Regions from separate parts of the Acidovorax sp. M2(2025) genome, predicted to be linked through region 3. Evidence: predicted binding sites of a transcription regulator. Region 3 holds the regulator's gene; each other region holds the start of a gene.

Evidence for each region. The regulator FNR, encoded in region 3, switches genes on or off when oxygen is low (the NO sensors DNR and NnrR bind a similar motif). The targets are predictions, from matches to a motif close to TTGATNNNNATCAA.
Region 1: the regulator FNR is predicted to act here: its motif matches at 1,485-1,498, upstream of ubiM (5-demethoxyubiquinol-8 5-hydroxylase UbiM).
Region 2: the regulator FNR is predicted to act here: its motif matches at 1,946-1,959, upstream of ubiU (ubiquinone anaerobic biosynthesis protein UbiU).

What each region holds. Positions count from the first base shown of each region.
Region 1 covers NZ_CP186262.1:305,129-308,397, forward strand. Annotated here, with positions in the region: gene ubiM (5-demethoxyubiquinol-8 5-hydroxylase UbiM) at 123-1,403, opposite strand; gene ACOYR3_RS01375 (hypothetical protein) at 1,628-2,071, opposite strand; gene ACOYR3_RS01380 (mechanosensitive ion channel family protein) at 2,190-2,921, opposite strand; gene treS (maltose alpha-D-glucosyltransferase) at 2,958-3,269, opposite strand, start outside.
Region 2 covers NZ_CP186262.1:4,843,698-4,846,966, reverse strand. Annotated here, with positions in the region: gene ACOYR3_RS22260 (LysR family transcriptional regulator) at 1-633, shown strand, start outside; gene ACOYR3_RS22255 (MFS transporter) at 619-1,803, opposite strand; gene ubiU (ubiquinone anaerobic biosynthesis protein UbiU) at 2,042-3,091, shown strand.
Region 3 covers NZ_CP186262.1:2,079,453-2,082,721, reverse strand. Annotated here, with positions in the region: gene hemN (oxygen-independent coproporphyrinogen III oxidase) at 1-1,103, opposite strand, end outside; gene fnr (fumarate/nitrate reduction transcriptional regulator Fnr) at 1,289-2,011, shown strand; gene ACOYR3_RS09660 (hypothetical protein) at 2,141-2,434, opposite strand; gene ACOYR3_RS09655 (FixH family protein) at 2,488-2,769, opposite strand; gene ccoG (cytochrome c oxidase accessory protein CcoG) at 2,842-3,269, opposite strand, start outside.

The DNA of each region.
Region 1 (3,269 bases), 1.8 Mb from region 3:
TTGCAGAGCGCGTGCAAGGCTTCGACAGGCTCAGCCCGAACGGGTGGGGAAGAGAAAGCGTCTGAGGTAGGTCGCTAATCAGGAAAAAAGGCCTGCACGCCAATGCAGGAAAGCGCAGGCAGCTATGATTTTTGAAGTGCTGCCGGCGGCCGCGATGCCAGCACCTGCAGCCACCCGGGTGCCTTGCCCGTCAGCTGGCCCACGATGGCCGCCTGCAGCGGCGGCAGGCGCCGGGCGCCCTGCAGCACCAGTTGCCGCAGCATCCGGGGCACGGGGCGCGCGTCGGTGTACAGGCGCACGATGGCGTTGGTGCCCTGGTAGATGGGCCAGGCGTGGCGGTGGTGGCCCTGCGCGTAGCGGTCCAGCGCGCCGGGGTTGCCGATGTCCTGCCCGTGCTGGCGCGCATCCGCCAGGGTGGCGGTGAGCCGCTCCACCCCGGCCAGGCCCAGGTTGTAGCCGTGCGCGGTGACGGGGTGCATGCCCACGGCCGCGTCGCCCAGCAGCGCGCAGCGCTGGCCGGCAAAGCGCTGGGCGTACACGGCCACCAGCGGGTAGGCGTAGCGCTCGCCCACCAGGGCCATGGGGCCCAGGCGGCCGTCGAACTGCGCTTGCACCTGGGCGGCGAAATCCTCGGGGGCCAGGGCCATCATCGCCGCGGCGTCGGCCGAGCCGGCCGTGACCACCACGGAGCACAGGGGATGTCCCTCGGGCGCGTCCGGCAGGGGCAGCACGGCCAGCGTGCGCTCGTAGCCAAAGCACTCGTGCGCCACGCCGCCGTGCGGCGCGCCGTGGCGCATGCGGCAGACGATGACGGTGCGGCCGAAGTCGGTCATCTGCGCCCCGATGCCCAGCTGGCGCCGCGTGGCGGAAAAGCGGCTGTCCGCCGCCACCAGCAGCGGCGCGCGCAGGCGTTGCGCGGGCGTGCCGGGGGCGGCGCCGGCCGGCACGCAGTCCAGCTCGGCATGCGTGGAGAGGGCCGCCACGCGCGTGACCTGCGTCCCGGCAAGGATGCGCACGCCGGCGGTGCGGGACGCCACGTCGTAGGCGCTGCGCCGCAGGGCGTGGTTGGGCACGATGAAGCCCAGCACGCCGGGCCCTGCGGCCGGGGCGTCCAGCTGCAGCGCGCTGTGGCCGCCCAGCGGGCCGTCGTGGACCTGGGCCTGGGTGATCTCGCCCACCTCGCCGGGGGCCAGCGCGGCCCAGCTGCCCAGGCGCTGCAGCGTGGCGCGGCTGGGGTGCGTGAGCGCGATCTCGCGGCCGTCGGGGGCGGGGTCGGCCAGCGCGGCCTGCGGCTGCTGCTCGACCACGGTGGCGGTGAACCCGGCCTGCGCCAGGGAGGTGGCCAGCGACAGGCCCGCCGGGCCTGCACCGACGATGAGGACGTCGCTGTCGGGAGTCGTCATGGAAAAGGCGGCGGCCCCCGGCGAAAGGGGGGCGCTGTGGTGTGCGGAGCGCCATTGTGGGCACAGCCGCCGCCCCGGACTTTGCCCTGCGTCAATGCGGCGCGGCAGCGCAGCGCGCAGGTCGCTATGTTTTTGATAGCTGCTTGCGCTTGCTGCGCGGGCGCCAGAGGCCAAAATGCCTTGGATCGTGGCGGCCACCCCGCCGGAGGGGCGGGACGCGGCCGTCAGCTGCGGGCCGGCTTGCGGGCGCCCTTGGCCGCGGGCTTCTTGCGGCCGCTGCTGCTGCCCGCCTTCTTGCCGCGCAGGTGCAGGCCCCAGGTCACCAGCAGCCACAGGTAGGCCACGCCCACGGCGTAGGTGGCGACGGCCGGCAGCGACAGCGCGGGGGCGGTGAGGGAGCGGCGGTTGCGCAGGGTGTCCAGCAGGGCCAGCGTGCCGGTCCCCAGCGCCGGCTGGGACGGGGCGCCGCCGCCCTGGCGGGCCACGCGCGCCGCCATGAAGGTGAAGAACTCCATGAGCAGCGCGCCGATCAGGCAGCAGGCCAGCAGGGCCAGCAGATGCCCGGCGGCGCGGCGGTCGCCCCGCACCAGGAAGGCCAGGGCCGAGATCAGCACCAGGGCGGGCAGGGCCCAGACCAGGGCGGGCCAGGCGGACGAAAGCAGTTGCATGGACGAACGGAAGGGTGTGCGCAAGGAGGGCTCACGCCACGCCCCGCGGGCGGGCGGTGCGGCATGGCAGGCTGCGCATCATAGACCGCGCGGACCTTGCAGGAACGTCAACAAGTTCCTACGGCAGCGGTCCCGCCCGGTCGTCCGGCGGACGGCGCGGGGCATCGCCGGGCGGTCCCGGCCGGGGGCGGCGCGGCCACCAGCTTTCGATGCGGTCCGCCGCCCAGTCCTTGCCGCCCAGGCCGAACGCCAGCGCCACGGCAAACACCACGCCCCCGAGGATGATCAGGAAGGTCTGCCGCACGATGCTGCCGCCCACCTGCAGCTGGTCCAGCGCGATGAGCACCACGAACACCACGATCCCGCCCTGCGCCACGCTGCCCAGCAGGGCGGCGTCGGGCAGCTTCAGGCGCCGGCAATAGGCCGCCACGGTGTTGCCCATGAACCGGGCGAAATACGCGCCGAAGGCCAGCACCAGCAGCGCCACGAACACATTGGGCAGGAACCACACGATGCGGCTGAGCAAGGCCGTCACGTAGCTCAGCCCCAGGCCGTTGAACGCCACCAGCAGCGCGGCCAGCAGCACCAGCCAGTAGACCAGCAGCCCGAAGAGCGAGGTGGTGTCGCCCTCCATGCCGCCCTGGCGCAGGAAGGCGTCCAGCCCGGCGCGCTCGGTCAGCACCTTGAAGTTGATGGCGCGCAGGCCGCGCGTCACGGCAAAGCGGGCCGCCTTGGCCAGCAGCCAGCCGCCCAGCACCACCAGCAAGGCGATCAGCACGCGCGGGAAGAATGCCCCCACCTGGTAGAGCATGGCCCGCGCCGGCTCCAGGTGAATACCAAAGTTGTCCATGGGTGTGTCTCGGGTTGGAAGGGGAAGAAGGCCGCCTCACGGCCCGGGCGCCGCGCCGATGAGGGCCAGGATGCCCTGCAGCGGTACCTGGACCCAGTCCATGCGGTTGTTCAGCTCGTAGCGCAGCTCGTACAGCGCCTTTTCCAGCTCAAAAAGGCGCAGCAGGCCGCCCGGCTCCTCCAGGCGCTGCGCGGCGGCACCGTCCGGCGCGCTGGCGGTGTAGGCCACCAGGAAGGCGGCGCGCACCGCCTGCTCCCACTGCTGCACGGCGGTGTCCAGGCGCAGCAGCTCCTCGGTGCTCTGGGACGCGTGCTTGAGGGCCGCCCAGCGCGCATAGTTGAACGAGCG
Region 2 (3,269 bases), 2.1 Mb from region 3:
CCCGACGGCACGCGCCTGCTGGTGGGCTGCGTGCCCGTCTTTGCCGAGCGCTGGCTGCTGCCCCGCCTGCCCGCCTTTCTGGCCGCGCACAAGGGCTGCAGCCTGCACCTGCAGGTGTACCCCACGCAGATCTACATGGCGGAGATCCCGTTCGACGTGGCGGTGCAGTACGACGACGCGGCCTGGCCCGGGGTGGTGCCCGCGCCCTTGATGCCCGAGGTCTGCGTGGCGGTGTGCGCGCCGCAGTCGCGCCACCGGCGCGCCATGGAGCGCGGGGACTTCCGCGCCGTGCCGCTCTTGCAGCTCAGCTCGCGCCTGGGCGCGTGGGACGACTGGCTGGGCCGTGCGGGCATCACGCGCGCGCCGGGCCACACCCTGGGCGGCCACCGTTTCGACCTGTTCTCGATGCTGGTGGAGGCGGTGCGCGCCGACTTGGGGATAGGCCTGGTGCCGCGGTACTTTGTGGAGCGCGAACTGCAGTCCGGCGAGCTGGCGCTGGCCCACCCGCACCACGACAGCGGCACGCGGGGCTACAGCCTTTTTGTGGCGCCGGGGCGTGCGCAAGACCCGGCGGTGGCGGCCTTTGCGCGGTGGCTTTCCGCCACCGCGGCGGCGGTGTCAGACGGCGCTTGAAACCCGTTTGCGCTGCGCCCCCAGCCAGGCCAGCGCCAGCCCCGTCGCCACGATGGGCACCAGCGAGCCCGCGTTCAGCAGCGTCCAGCCCTGGGTGGTGACCAGCACGCCCGAGGAGAACGCGCTCAGCGCCAGGGTGGCGTACACGCAGAAATTGATGGCCGCCTGGGCGCGGTCTTTTTCCTCCGGTCGGTAGGCCGTGAGCGCGAGCGTGGTGGAGCCGGTGAACAGGAAGTTCCACCCCACGCCCAGCAGGAACAGCGCAATGCCGAAATGGTGCAGCTCCACGCCCATCAGCGCCACGGCCACGCAGGCCAGGTTGAGCAGCACGCCCACGCCCATCACCGGCAGCACGCCAAAGCGCTTGATGAGGTGGCCGGTGAAAAAGCCCGGCGCGAACATGCCGATCACGTGCCATTCCAGCACCAGCGCCGACGCGCTGAACTCAAAGCCGCACACCTGCATGGCCAGCGGCGTGGCGGCCATCAGTAGGTTCATCACGCCGTAGCCCAGCGCGGCCCCGATGATGGCCACGGCCAGCGCCGGCTGGCGCAGCAGTTCGGACAGCGGCCGGCCCGTGGCCTTCTGCCCCGCGGCGTTGAGCACCACCGGCTGCGCCTCGAAGCGGATCGCCGCCATGCAGGCCATGGCCACCAGCGCCACGCCCACCAGCGCGATGTAGGCACCGGCAAACGGCACGGGAAACAGCGTGCGCGTGGCATTGGCCAGGTTGGGGCCGGCCACCGCGCCCAGCAGGCCGCCGGCCAGCACCAGCGACACTGCCTTTTCGCGGTATTCGGCGGTGGACAGCTCGGCCGCGGCAAAGCGGTACAGCCCGCCGTTGGCGCTGTAGTAACCGGCCACCATGGTGGCGGCGCACAGCAGCCAGAAGTTGGCGCTGAACGCGGCCCAGGCGCATAGCGCGGCCGAGCCCGCGCCCACGGCCAGCCCGATCTGGAACGACACCTTGCGCCCCCACAGCGTCTGCGTGCGCGCCACCAGGGGCGTGGCCAGCGCGCCGCCCACCACGTAGCCCATCACCGGCAGCGTGGCCATCCAGCCAAAGGGCGCCAGCTGCAGGCCCACCAGGCCGTTGATGGCGATGAAGACCACGTTGTTGGTCAGAAAGAGCCCCTGGCACAGGGACAGCAACCACAGGTTCTTGTTCACAGGAGGTGCGCCAATCCGAAAAAAGGGAGAAGGAAGGTACGGGGAAAGCGGAGGAATCGGGGCGGGACCGTGCCACCGCCAGTATTGCGCTGCCGGGCCAGGTCAAAGTCCGACTTGTTTGCTCTGGAATTATGCAGCGCCGTTGATGAAGATCAGCGGAACGGTGGGGCCGCGTGGCTAAGGTGGCGCCCTGCGTCGCGGCACCCGCCGTGGGTGCCGGCGCTGGAACCTGTTTGTGATGCAATCCCCCACCCCTGCCGCAGCGCAGCCCGCCGCTGCCCTGCCCGCCCTGGAACTGGTCTGCCCCGCCGGCAGCCTGCCCGCCCTCAAGGCCGCCGTGGACCACGGCGCCAGCTGTGTCTACCTGGGCCTGCGCGACGCCACCAACGCCCGCAATTTTGCGGGCCTGAACTTCGACGAAGCCGCCATTGCCAATGGCATTGCCTACGCGCATCAACGGGGCTGCAAGGTGTTCATGGCGCTCAACACCTACCCGCAGGCGGGCAACCCCGGCCCCTGGCGCAGCGCGCTGGACAAGGCGGTGGACCTGGGCGTGGACGCCGTCATCCTGGCCGACCCCGGCCTGATGCAGCACGCCGTGCAGCGCCATCCCGCGCTGCGGCTGCACCTGTCCGTGCAAGGCTCGGCCACCAACTACGAGGCCATCAACTTCTACCGCGAGCAGTTCGGCATCGTGCGGGCCGTGCTGCCGCGCGTGCTGTCGCTGGAGCAGGTGCGCCAGGTCATCGACCGCACGCCGGTGGAGATCGAGGTGTTCGGCTTCGGCAGCCTGTGCGTGATGGTGGAGGGGCGCTGCGCGCTGTCTTCGTACGCCACGGGCGAATCGCCCAACACCCACGGCGTGTGCTCGCCCGCCAAGGCCGTGCGCTGGCAGGAGACGCCGCGCGGCCTGGAGTCGCGCCTGAACGGCATCCTCATCGACCGCTACGGCGCGGGCGAGAACGCGGGCTACCCCACGCTGTGCAAGGGCCGCTTCGACGTGGGCGACGACGAGAACTACTACGCCATCGAGGAGCCCACCAGCCTCAACACCCTGGAGCTGCTGCCCCAGCTGCTGAAGATGGGCGTGCGCGCCATCAAGATCGAAGGCCGCCAGCGCAGCCCCGCGTATGTGGCGCAGGTCACGCAGGTCTGGCGCGAGGCCATCGACCAGTGCCTGGCCGGCCCCCACCGCTTTGCCCCCAAGACCCACTGGATGGCGCGCCTGGACCAGGTGGCGGAGGGGCAGCAGCACACGCTAGGTGCCTACCACCGCCCCTGGAAATGATGGCTTTGAGATGACTTGTGCGGCCGTCCACTGCAGCCCTTTTGCCGGGCCGCGTGAATCCTTACAAACCGTTCACGCTGAGCTTGTCGAAGCGCGGCACCAGGCTTCAACAGGCTCAGCCCGAACGGGCGGGGGATGGCTGGAGGCCCTTGCGCCGCTGTGACGGCCTGCCATGCGA
Region 3 (3,269 bases):
CGGGTGAGCGCCAGTCCGCGAACCACGGGGAGGCGCCCTTGGTTGAGCAGGTCGTAATACTCGTCGAGCGTCTTGGCATTCTGGCTGTAGGTGGCGCCGACCCGGCCGATGGCCGACACGCCCAACCCGATCAGATCGCAGTCGGGCTGGGTGCTGTACCCCTGGAAGTTGCGGTGCAGGCGGCCCTGCCGCTTGGCAACAGCCAGCGCATCTTCCGGCAGCGCAAAGTGGTCCATTCCCACATAAACGTAGCCCGCGTCCATGAAAGCATCCAGCGAGCGGGACAGCATGGAGACCTTCCCCGCGGCAGTGGGCAGCTCGGCGGAGACGATGCGCCGCTGGGGCTTGAAGCGCTCCGGCAGATGGGCGTAGGCATACAGGGCGATGCGGTCCGGACGCAGTTGCGCGACCTGGGCCAGCGTGCGGTCAAACGACTCGGGGGTCTGGCGCGGCAAGCCGTAGATCAGATCGACGTTGACGGACTCGAATCCCAGCGACCGCGCCGACTCGACCAGTGAGAACACCTGCTCGGCAGGCTGGATGCGGTGCACGGCCTTCTGCACCTCGGGATCGAAATCCTGCACACCGAAACTCAGCCGGTTGAAGCCCAGCTCGGCCAGCAGGGCAAGCCGCTGCGCGTCCACGGTACGGGGATCGACCTCGATCGAATACTCCCCCCCGGGCGCCAGCGAGAAGCTCCGCTTGAGCATCGCCATCAGTTCCCGCAGGCCATCATCCGACAGGAACGTGGGCGTGCCACCGCCCAGGTGCAGCTGGCTCACCACCTGGCCGGTACCGCAGCGGGCCGTGTGCAGATCCACCTCGCGGCTCAGGTACCGGAGATAGACCTCGGCCCTGTCATGGTGTTTGGTGATGATCTTGTTACAAGCGCAGTAGTAGCATAGCGACTCGCAAAACGGTATGTGCACATACAGCGACAGCGGCAGCGCTTTCGTCATGGAGCCCAGACGCCGTTGCTCCAGCGCGAGGGCGTAGTCGTCCTGTCCGAAAGCTTCCACGAAGCGGTCAGCCGTTGGATAAGAGGTATAGCGGGGCCCTGGCACGTCAAAACGGCGCAGAAGGTCGGGCGAAACAGCGGTCATGGGCAAATTCCTTGCGTACCTTTTCACTGTGCCGTAAGCTGCACCCAGCGTCCTTGACCTGAATCAAGCAATGACATAACGCGAACAGCGACAATTTGATGCATGTCAGTCGCTACCAGGGCCTCTGGAACCACCCGTGGGCATGCGCGACGATATGCTCGAAACTCTTATCAGCACCTGTGTCTATGAATCCGCTCACCATCAAAGTCGCCTGCTCCAACTGCAACCTGCGCGAGCTGTGCATGCCGGTCGGATTGAGCGAGGACCAACTGCAGCGAATTGATGAAGTGGTTGCCGTGCGGCGCAAGGTGAAACGCGGGGGCACCCTGTTCCGCAACGGCGAGTCGTTTACCTCGCTCTATGCGATCCGCACAGGCTTCTTCAAGACATGCGTGGCGACGGAAGATGGCCGCGACCAGGTGACGGGCTTTCAGATGGCGGGCGAGATCATTGGCCTGGATGGGATTGTCAATGACCACCACACCTGCGACGCTGTCGCACTGGAAGACGCCGAGGTGTGCGTGATGCCGTTTGACCGCATCGAGGAACTCTCCCGCGAGGTCACGGCCCTGCAGCACCACGTGCACAAGATCATGAGCCGAGAGATCGTTCGCGAACACGGCGTGATGCTGCTGCTGGGCAGCATGCGCGCCGAAGAACGCCTGGCGGCCTTTCTTCTCAACCTCGTGCAGCGGCTGCACGCCCGTGGCTTTTCCCAGTCCGAGCTAGTGCTGCGCATGACGCGGGAAGAGATCGGCAGCTACCTGGGCCTCAAGCTGGAGACGGTGAGCCGCACGTTCTCAAAGTTCGTGGAAGAAGGGACTGTCGAGGTCAAGCAGCGCCATGTGCGCATCCTCAATACCGACGCGCTCAGGCGCATCGTGAACAACCAGCAAGCCTGCCACTGACACGTTAGCGGCACTGCAGTCAGCGCGACCAAATCGCGCGGCACAACTGGCCGTTGCAATCCCAGGCGCATCCACCGCGCCACACCGTCTTTTTGACGGAGCTGCGGGGCGGTAACCCCACCCGCCCGCTCAGGGGCAGGAAGGCGTTTTGCGGCAATCGTCTGGACGGTCGCCCTCGGGCACCGGGCAGCGATTGAGTTCGAAAGGCGACATCGCCAGCAGGGTGGTCAGCGCGCTGGACACCATGGCAATTCCCCAGAACGCAAAAAACGCCAGGGTATAGACCCCTTCCCGCGAGAGCGCCAGCGGTTGTCCGAACCAGTGCAGATCCTGCGGATCCACCAGCGCAAAAACCAGCATTTCCATCACCGCCGCCATAAGAAAGGCGGGCCAGGCAATCCACATCAGGCGTTGCGTCCACATTGGTTTGTCTCCTGCAAAAACGCACAAGCAGCCAGTCGCCAGGCCAGTGTAATTCAGCGAGGCTGGTCCTGCACAGGCGTGGCTGCGTGGTTGCGGGCCTTCATGGCGGGAGCCAGGCTCTTGCTGGGTTCGGACAGCGTCTTGTTGATCTCCACCCCTTGGCGGTAATAGTCTTCCGCCACCACGGGATCAGGACGCGACAGCGCAAGCCATAGTGTGACGAAGCCGGCAATGATCACGATGACGGGGCCGGCAATGATCAGCCAGACATGGCCAAACTTCCACCACGGTGCTGTGGCGGGTGCGGCAGCGCCAAGTGCGGTGCTGGTAGACATGGGCTCACTCCTTCAAGATTGAAATGTTCTGTGCAAGGCACCAAGCGCCTTGCACCAGTATGCCTGCGTGCGCTACCGCGGCACCAGGAAGACCGACTTTTCCGACACGTGGTCTGCAGCACCCAGGGCCTGGATGTCGAAATGCACGGCGTGCGATCCTGGGGGCACAGAGCCATAGGGCACCTGAAGGCGCACGGCGACCCAGCGGGACTCGGCAGGCCCGATCTCGACTTCTGGCTCGGAAGCGACCTCCAGGCCCTCGATGCCGCGCGCCGCGATGCGGTACCGCTGTGGGCCTTCGGTGGCATTCATGATTTGCAGACGGTAGATGTTCTCCAGCTTGCCTCCCGCCACGATGCGAGACAGTGCGGCGCGATCACGCACCACGTCCACCTTCAGCGGCGTGCGGTTGACCAGGCTCACCAACATTCCGATGCACAGGGTCGCGAGCACCGCGCTGTAGATCAGTACGCGCGGCCGCAGCACGCGCCGGAATATTT